Regions from separate parts of the Pseudoalteromonas sp. Z9A4 genome, predicted to be linked through region 3. Evidence: predicted binding sites of a transcription regulator. Region 3 holds the regulator's gene; each other region holds the start of a gene.
The links. Region 3 encodes sigma-54, which starts transcription at its own class of promoters, with help from an activator protein. Its sites were predicted from a motif close to GTTGGCACGNNNNTNGNNT; they were not measured.
Positions count from the first base shown of each region.

Region 1: a site for sigma-54 is predicted at 2,162-2,180, ahead of GQR54_RS00210 (PA2169 family four-helix-bundle protein). Genes of this name have one in related genera too.
Region 2: a site for sigma-54 is predicted at 3,376-3,394, ahead of fliS (flagellar export chaperone FliS). Genes of this name have one in related genera too.
Region 4: a site for sigma-54 is predicted at 2,420-2,438, ahead of GQR54_RS18650 (EF-hand domain-containing protein). Genes of this name have one in related genera too.

Region 1 covers NZ_WTLA01000001.1:52,657-57,558, reverse strand. The annotation lists gene aceK (bifunctional isocitrate dehydrogenase kinase/phosphatase) at 1-1,090, shown strand, start outside; gene GQR54_RS00215 (LysR family transcriptional regulator) at 1,107-2,045, shown strand; gene GQR54_RS00210 (PA2169 family four-helix-bundle protein) at 2,224-2,667, shown strand; gene GQR54_RS00205 (biopolymer transporter ExbD) at 2,985-3,380, shown strand; gene GQR54_RS00200 (TonB-dependent receptor) at 3,453-4,902, opposite strand, start outside.
Region 2 covers NZ_WTLA01000006.1:24,313-29,214, forward strand. The annotation lists gene GQR54_RS06495 (flagellar protein FlaG) at 1-352, shown strand, start outside; gene fliD (flagellar filament capping protein FliD) at 378-1,802, shown strand; gene GQR54_RS06505 (hypothetical protein) at 2,631-2,942, opposite strand; gene fliS (flagellar export chaperone FliS) at 2,948-3,337, opposite strand; gene GQR54_RS06515 (sigma-54-dependent Fis family transcriptional regulator) at 3,787-4,902, shown strand, end outside.
Region 3 covers NZ_WTLA01000007.1:106,721-111,622, forward strand. The annotation lists gene lptB (LPS export ABC transporter ATP-binding protein) at 1-243, shown strand, start outside; gene GQR54_RS07730 (RNA polymerase factor sigma-54) at 313-1,812, shown strand; gene hpf (ribosome hibernation promoting factor) at 1,839-2,126, shown strand; gene ptsN (PTS IIA-like nitrogen regulatory protein PtsN) at 2,131-2,583, shown strand; gene rapZ (RNase adapter RapZ) at 2,602-3,447, shown strand; gene GQR54_RS07750 (HPr family phosphocarrier protein) at 3,490-3,762, shown strand; gene mgtE (magnesium transporter) at 3,893-4,902, shown strand, end outside.
Region 4 covers NZ_WTLA01000041.1:10,528-15,429, forward strand. The annotation lists gene trkA (Trk system potassium transporter TrkA) at 10-1,386, shown strand; gene GQR54_RS18640 (EF-hand domain-containing protein) at 1,468-1,683, opposite strand; gene GQR54_RS18645 (calmodulin) at 1,775-1,987, opposite strand; gene GQR54_RS18650 (EF-hand domain-containing protein) at 2,127-2,339, opposite strand; gene GQR54_RS18655 (flagellar brake protein) at 2,805-3,458, opposite strand; gene GQR54_RS18660 (TrkH family potassium uptake protein) at 3,500-4,902, opposite strand, start outside.

The DNA of each region.
Region 1 (4,902 bases), on a different contig from region 3:
TCGTGTTGTTTCAAAAAGTGGGGTTCAGCCTTTTATAATCGCCGTATTGCACGATGAAGATGACGGATTATATTTAGATGCACTTTTAACTAAATCATCTCAAATGCGTGTCATTTTTGGCTTTGCCCGCGCCTACTTTATGGTAGAGACTCATGCACCTTCAGCACTTGTCCGGTTTTTGAATCAGCTTATGCCAAACAAAACACTTGCTGAGCTCTATAACGCAGTGGGTTTTCATAAGCAGGGTAAAACTGAGTTTTATCGAGAGTTTTTAAATCACTTATCTCACTCTAATGATGAGTTTACAATTGCACCGGGTACTCCCGGTATGGTGATGATGGTATTTACCCTTCCCTCATTTGGTTATGTTTTTAAAGTAATAAAAGACAAATTTGGTGAAAGTAAGCCCTTCGGCCGTGATACCGTATTAAAGCGTTATCAACTAGTAAAAAACCATGATCGCGTTGGCAGAATGGCCGATACCATAGAGTATTCTAACGTCGTATTTCCTTTGGCACGTTTTGATAGTAATTTACTTGCGCAATTACATAAAACAATTGGCTCATCAATGGTAATTGAAGGCGAATGGTTGATCATCAAGCATTTATATATTGAACGGCGCATGACACCACTCAATTTATTTTTAGAAAATGCTGATGAAGAAAGTGCCGCAGACGCGATTGAAGAATACGGGCAAGCTCTAAAAGAAATGATTGCCGTTAATATATTTCCTGGCGATATGCTCTTAAAAAACTTTGGTGTAAGTAAGCACAAACGTATTATTTTTTACGATTACGATGAAGTTCAATACCTAACAGATATGAACTTTAGAGCATTACCAAAAGCAAAGAGCTACGACGATTATTTAATGGATGAACAAAGTTACTCTGTTGCACCACAAGATGTATTCCCAGAGCAGTTATGTACATTTGTAATGCCTAATCCTATGTATAAAAAGTTTTTCCTCAGCACTCATCCAGAGCTTATAGATGTTAGCTTTTGGAAGCAGGCTCAACAAAATATAAAAAATGGGCAGGTAAGTCATATTTACCCTTACCCGACAGCACAGCGATTTATCCATCACTGGTAGACGCAAAGGACACACAATGAATATAAGTAAAATAGATTTAAATTTACTCGTTTATCTCGATACATTGCTTCGAGAATGCAATGTAACACGCGCTGCTAATCAATTGAGTATTACGCAGCCCGCAATGAGTAATGGCCTTAAACGTCTTCGTAACTTATTTAACGACCCTATTTTAGTTCGTACCAGCGATGGTATGGTCCCGACAGAGCGCGCTTTAGAGTTACAACCCGTTATTCGTGGCATATTAATGACGCTTGAAGAAACCCTAGCACCTAATAGAGAATTTGAGGCAAGCCAGAGTAAACGTGTATTTAGAATAATGGCCAGTGATTACGCTGCAAGTACGTTAGCGCCAAAGCTCTTAAGTAAACTACACGAAGAAGCCCCCGATACTACTTTAGATATACTCACACCAAGTGATGTAACCTTTCATGACGTAGAAAACGGTAAAGTAGATATGGCAATCAACCGTTTTGAAAACTTACCTCAGTCTTTTCATCATAAACGTATTTGGAAAGACAGTTTTTGCTGCTTAGTTAAGGCCGACAACCCTATTATTGAAAACTTTAGCCTCGACAGCTACTTAAAAGCGCGCCATATATGGGTGAGTAAAACAGGTTTTGGTGTAGGCGTGGGCATGGACCCTAAAGATGTGCAAAAACTTGGTTGGGTTGACGAAGCACTTGCCCACTTTGGTAAACATCGTAACATTGCCACTTTTACGCGTAACTACCATGTAGCGATTCATTTAGCTAAAGAGAAAAATTTGATTGCGACCCTTCCTTCAAAAGCCGCAAATATATACTTAGATGATCCGGGGCTTAAAATTTTAGAGCCACCGTTTCCAATTCCTCCTTTTGAGCTTGATATGATTTGGAGCCCACTGTTACATCGCGATGCGAGCCACATCTGGTTACGCCAAAAAGTAGCTGAAGTAGCTGAAGAGCTAAAATAACTTTATTACACAATATAATGTAAAAATTGCTAGGTTAATACCTACTCTATTAACCTAGCAACTCCAAAAACAAAAAACAAACCGTTAATAAACATAAACTTAAAACAAGTCATGAACTTGGAACACACCTTGCTTTAATTAAATTGAACTATACATTCATTTAATTAAAGAGGTCATTATGAACACCCATCAAGGATCAGAAGTAAATCATATTACTGACATCATTCAAGTTATGAACAGCGGCATCGATTTTTATCAAAAAGCACAGGAAAAAGTTGAAGACCCTGCTATTGGCGCACTTTTTCAGCGCATGATAGATGCCCGAAAAGTGAGTGTTGAGCGCTTGCAGCCATATGCAATTAATGAAAAAGGCGAACGCGAAGATGGTTCATCTTTCGCAGTTGAAGCACGACGTGCATACACAGCCTTACTTACTACATTCACCTCACATAACGACAGCACGTATGTAAAAGAGCTTGAAGAAGTAGAAGATAAAACGCTTGTAGAAATTAAAGCCGCTATGGATAAACCACAACCGGCTGATTGCGAAGCTGCACTGGCTAAAACATTATTAACAATGCAAAGCTGCCATGCAGAAATGAGCCGTATGCAAAAGCAGTAAGCTTACATAACGCATAAATACAACCCAGCCTAGCCTAGCGCTGGGTTTTTTATTGCCTCTAATACCAATCTGCATAAATCTTTAAGCAATTTAACGAATTAAATCACACTATAACGATGCCATATAGACCCCATATAAGCAGATTGCTACAAACACCACCTTATTTCGCCACATTTTAAATACATAATGAATACAAATATTTAATGTTATTAGAATATTTATTTAACCACGCTTTATTTTTGCTGTGCTAATTTTGTTAATAGGTACCTAAAACCTTGCTGTGGCGCCGCAGCATTTAATTAAAAATAAGGTCCAATATGAAAAGTAAACTAACTAAACTGCAAAATAATGCTGATGTAGATATGACCCCGATGTTAGACATAGTGTTCATATTACTAATTTTCTTTATTGTAACCACATCTTTTGTAAAACCTGTAGCTATTGAATTAAACCGACCACTCGACAGCCCTCAAATAGATAAGCCTGTTAAAAATGCTTTATTTAGAATTGATGAAAGCAACGGAGTATATTTTTCAGGGAGGTTAATTGATTTAGAGCAAGTTGCGACTAATTTAGCGATGTTCGCGGCTAAATATGAAATAAGTTCGGTACTTATAACCGCAGACGAAAACAGTACACATAATACTTTAATGAGTGTAATGAATAATATTAAGCAATACGATGATTATTCAATAAGTTTGATTTCTAAATAAAACAGCCCAATATAAAACCAAAAAAAGGGCCTTACGGCCCTTTGAGTTAAATAACGAAAGGGAGGTTATTAATTAAAAACGGTATTCTGCGCCTACGTAGTAGTAAGCACCGTTAAATCCAAATGGAGCAGAACGACGTGAGTAGTCAAACACACCTGAGCTACTTATTACTGTGTTGCCACTAGCATCCACAATAGTACCTGAGCGAGAGTTACCTATTTCGTTTTTATCTGGGTAAACATCAAACAAGTTATTTGCACCAATATTTACCGACAAATCTTCAGTAACGAAGTAGTTAACTTTAACGTCAGTTAAAATTTCTGCGCCATACGTTTGACGACCACCATCTTCTACTGTGTACTCACCAAAGCGATTAAGTGACAGGTTAACTGTCCAATCGTCACGTTGATAAAGCGCACTTAAGTTAATACGATCTTCTGGTTGCCACTCTTCAATAATAGAGATGTCTTCAGCTGAAAATATATCTTCTACGTTTACTGTCTCAAGGCTTGAGCCAGCAGGCGAAAATAACGATACAACATCTGTTTTAGTAAAGTTAGCTGCAAGTGTAAAATCAAGCGTGCCGCCTAAACCTTCAGTGTTCCACGTTGCTACAAAATCAACACCACGAGTTTCTGTATCAGCACCATTTAAGAAGAACTGACCTACGCCAGCACCCGCACTATTTAGTGCAGCATCAAGGCTTGTAGATAAACCTTTACCTAAGCGGTCACTAATTACAATACGGTCGTCAATATCAATTGAGTAGTAATCAACGGTTACATTAATATTATCTGTAACGTTATATACAATACCTAAACTACGGTTTTGTGATTTTTCTTCTTTAAGCTTTGGAATACCTAAGCTTTGCGCAAGTGTTGAATCATTTCTAAATGTACCAACCTCTTCTGCAACTAAATTACCATTAGTACCAACAACAAATTGCGTACTTACGTTATTAAAGTAAAGCTGCTGCATTGAAGGCGCTCTAAAACCTGAGCTTAATGCACCACGTAGTGAAATATCGTCGGTTACAGACCAGTTACCAGCAAGCTTAAAGTTTACTGTATCACCAAAGCCTTTGTAGTTATCGTAGCGAAGTGCACCCGATAAAATTACATCTTCAATCACATAAGCTTCTGCATCTATGTAAAATGAAATTACATCACGCGATTCATCAACTGATGACGCAGGAGCTGAACCACCAAAACCTTGTGAACCACCTGATGCATCTTCAGAGCCAACACCACCACTTAAGCCGTTGTAAATACTTACACCGTTGGTTGTATCGTAATCGCGGTATGCGTACTCATTACCTTCTAAAATGCGATATTCGTCAGTACGGATTTCTGCACCCATTGCTAAAGAATAATCATCAAAGTTTTGCGTAAAATCAATATTGATTGTTTGCAGTGATAATTCCATGCCATAAGCGTATGCTTCACGTGGGATAGTTGTACGAATATCAGCAGCACTTAAACCTTGGTCATAACGTAAAAAGTTAGCGTATGAGGCATTGATA
Region 2 (4,902 bases), on a different contig from region 3:
GCTTGCTTTACAAGGCGAGAAAACCAACACGCCTTCCTCCGCACTACAAAATCAAGCTCAGTTAGCCAATGCAAATACATACTCCTCAGAGTTAAAAGTAAACGAAAGCTCAAGTAATGCCGAATTATCACCCGACAAGCTAGAAAAAGTGGCGCAACAATTGCAAAACTTTATGGGTGAAATGAATCGTAGTATTCAATTTAAAGTTGATGAAGATTCAGGTAGAAATGTTATTAAAGTAATTGACAAAGAAAGTGGTGATTTAGTCAAGCAGTACCCGTCTGAAGAGGTGTTAGGCATTGTGTCTAAGCTAGCCGAAGCTACTGGTGTGTTGGTTGATTTTAAGGTTTAGTTAGCAATTAAAGAGGAAGTGTATTATGGCTATTTCATTTACAGGTATCGGTTCGGGTTTACAGGTTAGCGAAATTGTAGATGCTTTAGTTAATGCCGAAAAAGCGCCTTACCAAGCACGAATTACTCGCCAGCAAGCAACTCATACCACTGATATATCAGCTGTTGGTGCGCTTAAATCGTCATTAGAAGAACTTAACACTTCATTAGAGTCGTTGGGGGATGTTGATAATTTTCAAAAACGCACCATTAGCGGAAGTGACGATTTTGTTTCTCTTAGTTCTGAAAAAAATGCACAAACTAATAACTACTCTATAAAAGTTAACAACTTAGCAGAAAACCATAAATTAGTGTCAGAAGCTATTGGCGCAGATGCTGCTGTTGGTGAAGGTAAACTCACTATTAGTTCGGGTAGCAATAATTTTAACATCGATGTTTCTGATACAGCGACTCTGGCTGATATTCGCGATGCTATTAATGACTCTAATGACAATGACTCAGTGAACGCAACTATTATTACTGATAACTCAGGCCAGCATTTAGTACTATCAAGTAAAGAAACTGGCGAAGCAAATGCAATTAAAATTGTTGTAGATGATGTAAGCGATGCTAACAATACCGACAATGCAGGTTTATCGCGCTTAGCATTTGATAGCGATCCAGCTTCACCTACCTATGCCAAAAATTTAAATGAAACAATTAAAGCCACTGATGCATCAATAACAATTGATGGGACTTTAGTTGCAACGAGTAGTACTAATGAATTTGCCGGTGTTATTGACGGCGTAACCATTACAGCTAAAAAAACACATGGCGTTAGTGATGATTTAAGTAAGGCTAAAATAACCGAAAATAATAATAATATAGCGGCAGGATTAAAATCATTTGTAGAGAAATTTAACGCGTTTATTGATTTATCTGCACAATTAGGTAGTTCATCTGCTGAAAATGGAGTGGGTGCATTAGCGGGTGACTCATTGCTGCGAGGTTCAGTGAACCAAGTTAGAGCATTACTTACCTCTGAATTTAGTACAGGAAATGGGAATACTGACTTTTTATCAAATTACGGTATTAGAACGGAGCGATCAGGAAAATTAAGTATTGATGACGATGTGCTAAAAAAGGCAGTTGAAGATGACCCCGCAGCAATAAAGACCTTTTTTGTTGGTGAAAATGAAGATGATGGTTTCGTTGCCAAACTAGATACGGTTATTAAAGGTTATACGGCCTCAGGTGGAATAATTGAGACACGTATAGATGGGCGAGAAGCGCAAATAGATAAACTAGGCGAGGATGCTGAAGACTTTACTTTACGCATGGCTGCTTATGAAAGTCGCTTATTAAGCCAATATAATGCCATGGATTTACTTGTGGCAAATATGAACGCAACAGGTAGTTATTTAACACAACAATTAGCTAATCTCCCTGGTGTAGTTAAACAATCAAGTTAAGCTGGATAAAATTATAAATTTGAGGTCAAGTAAAGTAATAGGTACTCTTCTAACTTGTTACTTTGACCTCATCACTAGAAAAACCTACCTGCATAGCTAACTAAAAGCTATTAGTCCAAAAAACGAATGCTAATTCTAATTAAAACAATACCAAGATGCGTCCTATTATATGCATGACTACTCCAAGATAAATAAACAACCCACCTACTTGCGGAAAATTATTATATCCACGTGTATGAGAGCAGAAACTGGCGATTCTATTCAAGAGAGAAGGTTGAGATCAACCTGTATAAATATTTGAGTCATTTAACGAATTAGATCACTCTATAGCGTCGTTGAAAAATTTTTTAGAACAACCAGATGCAATAATTTTTTCTAGTTCTAGCGGGATTTTCTTATCCTTAAATAGACCCTTCATACAAGCAGATTGATATAATATCAATCCGCAATAATACTTAATCAATTAGGGGGATTGACCGGGCGCTAACTGCGTTAGAAATTTCTGATATAGAGCAACTAAATAACGAGATTCTTGCCTTGTTATCGACGCAGTTTTCTTACCTCAAGATTGACTACTTAATTAACTGAGTTGATATAACTCAAATGTATAACATTATCTAGATAGCTTGCTTCATATCGTAATAATGAGACGTAGATTATTTAGACTATGCAGTTGGCGGTGAAGATTTAATTCTAAGCGATAACAAATCAGCCAAAGTTTATATTTGACTGATTTGTTATGCGTTAAGCAAATTTACGTAGTGGGAGTATTGTAAAAGTGCCGTATTACTAAAATAAAGTGGATATGTAAGTTAACTAAAGGCATTTTTAAAAATGAGATTTATACTTTTTTACTGCATTTTTACTTTTTTGCTTACTGATTATTTTAGTCGCTATATGCCGCTTTTCACTTTCTATCTTATTAGAAAGTTGCTGGATAAGATCAATTAAAAATTTAAGTTCGTCAGCTGAGTAAAAGTTTTTATCTTCAGTAAGTGATTTTTTTAAGTAGCTGTTTAATGTGTGATGCGCATTTAGCGCTTGATCTATATCTGAATCAGCTAAAAGTAAAAGCTCGTTGCACTGCCTGCGTGTTTCGCTATCGGAAATATGAACAGCGGTTACTGTGGTAAAAGACATAGTTACTACAGAGCTCTTTGATCGAAAGGAATTTCTTCCCAACCTGACTTAATTTCTTTAATTAAAAGAATAACTTCATCGATCTTTTGTATATCATTTTCTAAATTAGCGACTAATAAATTACGCTGGCAGTAATCGTACAAAGCATCAAGATTAGATGAAATCTCGTTATCATTCTCAAAGTTTAATACCTGTTGTAGAGCACCCAGTAAAGTAATGCAATCAGAGATAGCAACTCCCTTCTTGGCTAACTCTTTTCGTTCAACAAATCCTTTTGCAGCAGATAACTTACCGATGATATTTACAAAAACAAGTTTAACTTGTTCATATGGCGTCATTTCCTTTACGCTACTAACGGTTATTTGGCGATATTTATTTATTGATGCATGGGCCATGTCTAATCCTAAAAGTTTAATAATATATCTAGCAATTTAAGCAAGTTTAGTTCCAAAATATAAACTAACTACTCTATATCGGCAAAAGTAGCTATATCTTTAAGTATATTTACTATTTGCATAGTCTTACACATTACAGACTTAACCTAAATCACAAAATACCTAAGGACTAGGTATCTACCAAGAGTTAAACCTTATCGTAAAAAGTGAATATATGTTAGCCCCATATGTTAGCTCCATAAAAGTTTATATGCTTATTTGTTACTACTATTTGGTGGTGAAGCATAAATTTTGTATTGTAGAAGTAGTCTGAAAGTATTGGAATTTATTTTAAAGTGTCTGTTTTTTGGCGTTAATGTCAAAAAGTCGCCACTAGTGCTTGCATACAATTTCAACTGGATTACAATTTGGTTAACAGAATAAATTAGTGAAATAAATGGCCGCTAAAAATGATCTTAATTTTAGATAATAATAATAATCGCTCGATAGGATTATATGCCTCACTTACTTTTATTGGTGAAGCGGTGCAATTACATACCGAAGCTGATTTTGAACAAGCATTTAGTAAGTACCAAAATAAAGAATGCATTATAATTTTAGGTGCTTTGCAATCACTTGATCATGAAAGTTTAATAAAGCGCTACCCTACGTTTCCTTTTTTATTAATAGGCGAAACACTCAAACCCTTACTAAGTATTGCTAATGTTGTTGGCTTAGTGTGTGAACCATTTAGCCACGATATAACAACTCAGTTGTTACATGATTGCCAGCAATATCAGCGAATGCTTCCCAATGAGCATAAACATAATAAACCGCATAATACTTTTGATGGCCTTGTGGGTGAAACAACCGCAGTTAAAGATTTACGTTTTTTAATTGAGCAAGTAGCTAAAACTGATGCGAATGTGCTCATTTTAGGTGAGTCGGGTACCGGGAAGGAGGTAGTCGCACGTAACGTACACTTATTGTCAAAACGTCTTAAGGGGCCTTTTGTACCCGTAAACTGTGGTGCTATTCCTGGTGAGTTGCTCGAAAGTGAATTATTTGGCCATGAAAAAGGTGCATTTACTGGTGCTATTTCTGCTCGTAAAGGGCGGTTTGAACTGGCTCAGGGTGGTACGCTATTTTTGGATGAAATAGGCGATATGCCACTGCAAATGCAAGTTAAACTGCTTCGCGTATTACAAGAGCGCAGCTATGAGCGTGTGGGTGGTACAAAGGCAATTCAAGCCGACGTGCGCATTATTGCAGCGACTCATCGCAACCTCGAATCTATGATAGAGCAAGGCACGTTTCGCGAAGATTTATACTATCGTTTAAATGTATTTCCTATTGAGAGCCCGTCTCTTTCTCAGCGTGCTGATGACATACCGTTATTATTAAAAGAGTTAATGCGCCGCGTTAATGAGCAAAGTGGCTCAACCGCTAAGTTTACTGAACGCGCTGTTGAAAGTTTAAAAGAGCATAGTTGGCCGGGTAATATTCGTGAGCTTGCAAATTTAGTGGAACGTATGGTTATTATGTTTCCTGAAAAAGTGGTTGATATCCCCGATTTACCTGATAAA
Region 3 (4,902 bases):
GATGAACCATTTGCAGGTGTTGACCCGATTTCGGTATTAGATATAAAGAAAATAATAGAACATCTCAAAAATCGTGGGATTGGTGTATTGATTACCGATCATAACGTAAGAGAAACCCTTGATGTTTGTGAAAAAGCCTACATTGTTTCTCATGGGGAGCTGATTGCATCAGGTACTCCAGAACACGTATTAAATGATAAAACAGTACGCGATGTTTACTTAGGCGAGCAATTTAGGCTGTAACATTTACGCCATGTCTTTAAGCATCTGCTAGTATTAATTATAACAACATAAAAGGATTGTTAGAGATACATGAGGCAATCACTACAGCTGCGCATGGGCCAGCAACTTACAATGACTCCACAGCTGCAACAAGCTATTCGTTTGTTGCAACTCAGTACATTGGATCTCCAGCAAGAAATACAAGAAGCTCTCGACAGCAACCCGCTATTAGAGGTTGAAGAGGCAGATTATTCAGAAGACGCTGCAGGTAAAAACGAGCAAAAAGCTGATACCGATGACATAACTGTTAGCGCATCTGCCGATGATGCTCCAAGCGAATATGAACAAGATAGTGGTGAAGCACTTGCAAAAGACACGCTAAGTGACGACATGGCTATGGATGTTAGCTGGGATGAGTACATGAGTGCCGCCCCTGCAGCATCATCAGGTCCAATGCCTGAAGACGAGTCAATATACCAAGGCGCCTCTACTGAAACGCTCCATGAGTATTTAATGTGGCAGTTACAACTAACGCCATTTAGCCCTACAGACGAAGCTATTGCTATTGCGATTGTAGAAGCCGTCGATGATTCAGGTATTTTAACACTAAGCTGCGAAGAGATTTTAGAAAGCTTTAATCAAGAAAACGAAGATGATAACGAAGTCGAACTTGATGAAATTGAAGCTGTATTAAAACGCATCCAACTGTTTGATCCTGTCGGTATTGCTGCGCGTAGTTTACAAGAGTGTTTGTGTATTCAGCTTAACCAGTTTGACAAAGAAACACCTTACATTAATGAAACAAAAATGATTTTAACCGAGCATATTGATTTATTAGCTGCTCGTGACTATCGTACATTAATGAAGAAAACTAAGCTCAAAGAAGAAGAGCTTAAAGAAGTAATGACATTAATACATACTCTTAGCCCTAAACCTGCAGATACTATTGTAAGAGAAGAATCTGAGTATGTTATTCCTGATGTGTCAGTTAAAAAAATAAAAGGCCGCTGGGTTGTTGAACTAAACCCAGATAGCATGCCTAAAATTCGTGTTAATAGCCAATACGCAGCAATGTCTCGCACTGTAAAATCCAGTGGTGACAGCCAGTTTATTCGCTCGCATTTACAAGAAGCTAAATGGTTTATTAAAAGCTTAGAAAGTAGAAATGACACGCTATTAAAAGTAACCAATTGCATTGTTAAGCAACAACAAGGCTTTTTTGAACACGGCCCTGAAGCCATGAAACCAATGGTTTTAAATGATGTTGCTGAAATGGTAGAAATGCACGAATCAACGATTTCGCGCGTAACAACCCAAAAGTATATGCACACACCCCGTGGTATATTTGAGCTAAAATACTTTTTCTCAAGCCATGTAAGCACCGAAAACGGTGGTGAATGTTCATCTACGGCTATACGTGCTCTTATCCGAAAATTAATCGCTGCAGAAAACTCAGTAAAACCATTGAGTGATAGCAAAATAGCGGATATATTGGCTGAGCAAGGAATTAAAGTAGCGAGACGCACAATCGCAAAATATCGCGAATCTCTGTCTATTCCACCGTCAAATCAACGTAAAAGTTTGATTTAAGACGCTAAACTAAGAGGGTAATGCTTATGCAACTAAACTTAACTGGTCGCCACGTAGAATTAACCGATTCACTAAGAGACTATATTAATACTAAATTTGCGAAGCTAGAAAGACACTCTGATCATATTAATAATGTTCATGTCATTCTCGATGTAGAAAAATTAAACCAAAAAGCAGAAGCCACGATACACGTAAGCGGTGCTGAGCTATTTGCCTCTACAGAACATCAAGATATGTATGCCGCCATTGACTCGTTGATCGACAAGCTCGATCGACAAGTAATTAAACACAAAGAGAAGCTTGCTCGACACTAATATGATGAAATTAAGCTCACTTATATGCCAGGACTGCAGCAAAGCTGCGGTCCTTTTTAATAGCAAAAAAAGAATTTTAGAGTTCATTAGCGAACTTGCTCACGACAAACTTCCGTACCTACCGCAACAAGATATTCTTAATGCTTTAATGAGCAGAGAAAAATTGGGTAGTACAGGTATAGGGCGTGGCATTGCCATTCCTCATGGAAGAATGAGCGGTGCAGAAGAGCCTTTGGCTTTAGTACTCGTTAGCGAAACTCCAATAAATTTTGATGCGATCGATAATCGCCCTGTTGATATTTTCGTCGCACTCATCGTACCAGATGGCGATAACCAGCAGCACTTAAAGACTCTAGCAACCATTGCTGATAAACTAAACAACAAAGATTTTTGTAAACAGTTACGCAGTGCAAAATCAGATACTGAGCTTTACCAAGTTATTGTCAATCAATCATAGTTTTATAAAGGGTGTTAAATGGAGTTAATTATCATAAGCGGCCGTTCTGGTTCTGGAAAGTCGGTTGCTTTACGCGTTGTAGAAGATTTAGGTTATTATTGCGTAGATAATATTCCAGTTAACTTGCTTCCTTCATTAGTTCGCAGTGTGTCTGATAGCTACGATAAAATTGCTGTTAGCATTGATGTGCGTAACATCCCTAAACAACAAGATGAATTTAACGATATTCTTGAATACTTGCCAGGCTTTGCAAACCCTACGTTATTTTATTTAGATAGCGACGATCAAACATTGATCAAACGTTTTTCTGAAACTCGTAGATTACACCCACTATCAATTGACTCGTTGCCTCTTGATTTAGCCATCAAAAAAGAAAAAGAATTACTTGATGTATTAATCACTCGCGCCGACTTTATGATAGACACGACTGATTTGAGTGTTCATCAACTTGCTGAATCTATTCGTGAAAAGATTTTAGGTAAAAAAGATAAGCAACTGATTGTCACGTTTGAATCATTTGGTTTTAAATACGGCATACCAAAAGAAGCCGACTATGTATTTGATGCACGCTTTTTACCAAATCCACATTGGGAACCTGAATTAAAACCTTTAAATGGGTTAGATCAACCCGTTAAAGATTATTTGGCCAATCACAGCATTGTGCAAAAATTCACATGGCAAATTCAAACATTTGTACAAACGTGGTTACCGCACTTAGAGCGAAATAACCGCAGTTATTTAACTATTGCTATTGGGTGTACAGGCGGACAACATCGCTCTGTATATTTAGCGCAAACCATCGGTGAAAGTTTTGCAATGACACATCCCAATGTAAAAATTCGCCATCGCGAACAAGAAAAATAATATAGCGGAATAAGAACCTGTTCAGCTTAGGTAGAGTAAATTATGCATTGTGAAGACACTTTTTTAATAAAAAATAAATTAGGATTACACGCCAGAGCTGCTACCGTGCTTGCCCAGTTGGCAGTGCAGTTTGATGCTACAATTACATTATTTCAAGACGACAAAGAAGCGGCAGGCGATAGCGTACTTGCACTAATGTTACTTGAAAGTAGCCAAGGCAAAGAAGTAAAAGTTGTATGCAAAGGCCCCGATTCTGAGCAAGCTTTGCATGCTGTTGGAGAATTAATAGCACAACGTTTTAATGAACAAGAATAAACAGTTATAAGAATAATACTCGCATTACAAATGCCTCGACTAAAACAGATATATAAAATAAATACGGTTAGTGACGCCAGTTAACTCACCTCTCCCCATAAAGTAACATAAGAATTTATAAAGGACGCCAATGCCTGAAGCTTTTGAACAAGATTACCCGCTACAACAACTAAAGCAGGTGACTAAGTCACTCAATAGTGGTCAATTTGTTCAAGTTAGGCGCATGCTCGCAAAAACAGCTCCTTGTGATACCGCATTATTATTAGAATCATCACCGCATAAAATTCGCCGACTCCTTTGGCAGTTGGTTGATCCTGATGTGCAAGGTGATGTTCTTGAAGAACTATCTGAAGATGTTCGTTTAGGCATTATTGCCCAGATGGAACCTAAGCATATTGCAGCCGCAACAGAAGATATGGGCCACGATGACTTAGGTGAAGTATTACGTAGTCTACCAGACACCGTCTACAAAGACGTTGTTAGCGCGATGGACATTCAAGACCGTGAACGTGCAACACAAGCACTTTCGTATCAAGAGCGCTCTGCAGGCGCGCTAATGAACACCGATACGGTGACCATCCGCCCTGACGTAACACTCGATGTTGTACTTAGGTATATTAGGCTACGTGGCGAGTTACCAGAAGGTACCGATGATTTATACGTTGTTGATAAGCATAACTGCTTTATAGGCGCTTTATCGCTGAGTACATTATTAACTAACCCGCCAGAAAAAATTGTTCGCGATTTAATGGATGAAGATTGTGAATCCATTCCAATCTCAATGGATGAAAGTGAAGTCGCGCAATTATTTGAACGTCATAATTGGATATCGGCACCCGTAGTTGATGATAACGATCAGCTCCTTGGTCGTGTCACTATCGATGACATCGTTGACGTAATCCGAGAAGATGCTGAGCATAGTTTATTGGGCTTAGCCGGTCTTGATGATGAAGAGGATACATTCGCTCCTGTACTAAAAAGCTCTAAAAAACGCTCAGTTTGGTTAGGTGTCAACTTACTAACTGCACTTGCAGCTGCTTTTGTAGCTAGCTTTTTTGAAGGCACTTTAGATGTTTTACCTATTTTAGCTGTACTTAACGGTATTGTTCCTTCAATGGGCGGTGTTGCAGGTAGCCAATC
Region 4 (4,902 bases), on a different contig from region 3:
GGGTAAATAATGAAAATAATTATACTCGGTGCCGGGCAAGTTGGTGCTACGCTTGCTGAAAACTTAGTTGGCGAACAAAACGAAATTACCGTTGTTGATATAGACGGTAACCGATTACGTGAACTTCAAGATAAATACGACTTACAAGGGGTTATGGGCCACAGCGCGCACCCTGATGTATTACGCCGTGCAGGCGCTGAAGATGCCGATATGATTATAGCGGTAACCAGTTCAGATGAAGTGAACATGGTTGCATGCCAAGTGGCGTACAGTATTTTTAAAACGCCCACTAAAATTGCCCGCATTCGCTCAGAGCAATATTTAAAATACCGCGAAAAACTATTTCAAAACGATGATTTACCAATCGATCATTACATTGCTCCCGAAGCACTGGTCACTAAGTATATTCGCCGTCTAATTGACTACCCTGGTGCTCTGCAAGTATTGCAGTTTGCCGATGGTATGCTCTCGTTAGTGGCCGTAAAAGCTTACTATGGGGGTTTATTAGTAGGTTATGCGTTATCTGCACTTAAAGAACACATCCCTAATGTAGAAACTCGTGTTGCCGCTATTTATCGTCAAGGTAAAGCAATAAAACCATTGGGTACCACCGTTATTGAAGCCGATGACGAAGTATTCTTTATTGCCGCTACAAAACATATACGCGCAGTAATGAACGAGCTACAAAAACTTGAGCGTTCGTACAAAAAAATTATGATAGCTGGTGGCGGTAACATTGGGGCAGGCCTTGCCCGCTCACTTGAAAAAAACCACACCGTTAAACTAATTGAACGCAGTAAAGAACGTGCCGAGCAACTCTCAGAAATGCTCGATAACACGGTCGTTTTTTGTGGTGACGCATCTGATCAAGAACTGCTCTCAGAAGAGCATATTGAACAAGTCGATGTATTTATTGCCGTAACCAACGACGATGAAGCAAACATTATGTCGGCCATGCTTGCAAAACGTATGGGCGCACAAAAAACCATGGTACTTATTCAACGTGGAGCTTACGTTGATTTGGTACAAGGCGGCGAAATAGATATTGCCATATCGCCACAACAAGCAACTATATCAGCGTTATTAACGCACGTACGCCGTGGTGATATTGTTAACGTGTATTCACTGCGTAAAGGCGCAGCGGAAGCCATTGAAGCGGTTGCTCATGGTGATGAAAACACATCTAAAGTGGTTGGTCGTGCGATTGCCGACATAAAACTTCCTGCAGGTACAACCATTGGGGCGATAGTACGTAATGACGATGTGTTGATAGCTCACGATGATACAATTATTATGTCGGGCGATCATGTCATCATGTTTTTAATCGACAAAAAACACATTACCGTTGTAGAAAAACTATTCCAAGTAAGTGCTATATTCCTTTAACTAGTTACTCTAATTAGTTAATTTAATACACAAAAAAGCCGCTGACTAAGGCGGCTTTAATGGAGTATGCTTAAATATTGATTACTGTACTTTTGAAAACTCTTCTTTAGAGATTTCACCATTACCATCAGTATCCAAATCATCAAAAATCTTTACAAGCTGAGGGTTAACCTTTGCTTCTTCCATTGTAATAGCACCGTTACCATCTGCATCAAAAGAGGCAAAATCTACTGCGGCATATGCTGCTGATGAAGATGCTAAAACGATAACTGCAAGTGTTGTATTTAATGTTTTCATAATAATATTCCTAGTAATATGGGAAGTCCTTTTCAAAGATCCCTGACTGTGAAAAATGTTTAATCTGAAAAGATTAATTAGTAATTAGTAATTAGTAATTAGCGAATTCTTCTTTAGAAAGCTCGCCGCTACCGTCGGTATCTAGCTCAATAAATTCAGCCATTAAATCTGTATCGACTGCCGCTTCGCTTGGGCTAATTGTGCCGCTACCATCGATATCAAGGCTGTCAAAATCTGATGCTGCAAATGCAGCGGAAGAAGATGCTAGTACTATAAGTGCTAATGCTTTATTTAAATGTTTCATAACTTAATCCTTCAATGTTCTATCAAAAAAATTGCTTCGTTTAACTTAAAACGTAATTTTTCACTTCCTTGTTATCCTCTTTCGTAAGCTCCCTTGCCTACTTAGGTGTCTTTGGCAACTCAGGATAAATACTTTTCAATTAAGCTTCTGAAAATTCTTCTTTTGATAACTCACCATTTTGGTCAGTATCAAGCTCAGAAAACATGCTCATTAGCTTTGCATCTACTGATGCTTCTGCTTGGCTAATTGTGCCACTGCCGTCTACATCCAGTGTGTCAAAATCTGTTGCAGCAAAAGCGGCTGAAGAAGATGCAATAGCGATAAGTGCTAAAGTTTTATTAATGCTTTTCATAATATGTATCCTTCAAATTTATGTGTGTGCGATTAAGTATTTCACTTTGAATCACGATTTCGTTCAGTACACTTAGACTATTACAACTTAGATGCCAACATTTAAAAGTTAATAATTTTCAATAAGTTAAATTCAAAACGTACAACAAGAAGGCGTTTTTAGAATAATTATTGTTGCCCTTTAGCAACACGTTTTAAAGGGTTTACATTAAAACCATTAAAAACATATAGTTATGTTTATATAAAAAGATACATCTTTAAATGTATGGTTTTAAAAAGAGGGATTTTAAACAATAATTGAGGTAAATTTTAATGAGGTAGCTTTAATAACAAAAAATAATCTGTAAAAAATAATACGTAATCAGTTGTTTTATTTAAATAATAATTTTAATTATGGAAGAGAAAAAAAACATTTTATAAATACTGACGTAAAATGCCTTTTTGTTGCAAATAAGCGAAAACCTATTTATTCAACGGTGGGCTCAAGCGCAGAAGGGTCTATAAAATGCTCTTTCATAAAGGCTTTCATTTCATCCTCGCTTGCTAGTAGCTTAATTCCACAGTGCACGCCTGCGGCATGCTCTTTAACACTGCAGATTTCACCCTCAAAATCTTTATCACGACTGTTGAGTATTACAGTGCATTGCATATCTTTCAGGTTTTCATCCTGCTGAGCGCCTCTAACATCAAACATTATACCAGTGAGCGAAATATCTTTAATAATGCCTTCAAGTACTCTGTCGTCACTTAGTTTTAGTTTTGCGGGTAATAAGGTAGGTATACGCGTTTGCGAGCGTAGCGCAAATAGCTGCACTTGCTTGGGGAAATGAATAAATATTAGCTTTGTCGGGTGAAACGCTATTGACATAATTTGCTGCCGAAATGCAATAACTTGTCCTCCAATTAACGCCCTTACAATAACGGAAACCCCATCATTCAAATAATCACCGGCTTTAACTAATCGTTTGGCGTTTGGATAGTTTAAAATAATAAACTTATCATCTAGCAAGCCAATAAACTCTGTTTTTAAGCGTTTACTATCTGTTGGAGTGAGAATTTCCAAATCTACCATACTGCCGCTAACTAACTTATGCAGTTTATCTAAATTTGTTACTAACATATGTTTCCTCCAAGATATTAGTAAAGATTAGGTTATAAGTTTTATCCACGCCAAAAAGTAGGCGTAAATAGCACTAATAAAGTAAATATTTCTAAACGACCAAACACCATTGCAATGGTAAGCAACCATTTAGCACCATCGGTTATAGCCCCATAATGCGACGCTACATCCCCTAACCCAGGCCCTAAGTTATTTAAACAAGCCGCAGTGGCTGAGAACGCCGTTATGTTATCCATACCCGTGCCCATAAGCGCTAACATAATAATAATAAATACCAACGCATACGCAGAGAAAAACCCCCACACGGCTTCTACTACTTTGTCTGGCAGCGCCTTTCGACCCAGCTTGATTGAATATATAGCTCGTGGGTGCACTAAACGATTGAGCTCACGCACCCCCTGTAAGTAAAGTAAGAACACGCGCACTACTTTCATACCACCACCGGTAGAGCCTGCACAGCCACCAATAAAGCTCGAAAATATAAGTAAAATAGGTAAAAACAAAGGCCATGTTGAAAAGTTATCAGTAGCAAAGCCAGCTGTTGTACTCATTGAAACAGCTTGAAATAATGCCTGATCGAGGGTTTCATCGCCATTTGCAAATATTTCATTAGAGGAAAGTACGGTAAAACAAATAACCACCAGCGCTAATTGAATACACAAAAACACCTTAAACTCAGGGTCTCGAATATAAACTTGTATGTTACGACTAGCTACTGCGGCGTAATGCAGGGAGAAGTTAACAGCGGCAATAATTAAAAAGAACACACAAATAAAGTTAATTACAGGGCTGTCAAAGTGCCCCATGGAAGCATCGTAAGTAGAAAAACCACCTATCGCCACCGTTGAGAATGCATGACATATCGCATCAAACCACTCCATACCTGCTGCCCAATAAGCCAGCATACAAGCAATAGTCAGCGACACATAAATATACCAAAGGTGCTTTGCTGTATCGGCAATTCGCGGGGTCATTTTAGAATCTTTTACAGGCCCAGGTATTTCTGCACGATATAACTGCATACCACCAACACCAAGCATAGGTAGTATAGCGACAGCGAGTACGATTATACCCATACCACCAAACCACTGGAGTTGCTGGCGATAAAACAACACCGATTTGGGTAAATACTCAATACCAGTAAGTACTGTAGCGCCGGTGGTTGTTAAGCCAGAGAATGCTTCAAACACCGCATCGGCGAGCGATAAATTAGGTTCTTGTAAAAATATAAGCGGCAAGGACGCAAACGCCCCAAGTACCAGCCAAAACAAAACAACAATTAAAAAGCCTTCACGCGCTTTTAAGTCACCGTTTTCATGGCGGTTTGGGTAATAAGCCATCATGCCAATAACAACACTAAAGATAAATGCTAAAACAAAAGGAACACCACCACCGTCTTTATATATTAAAGACACCAGTGCCGGAGGCACCATGGTAATACTAA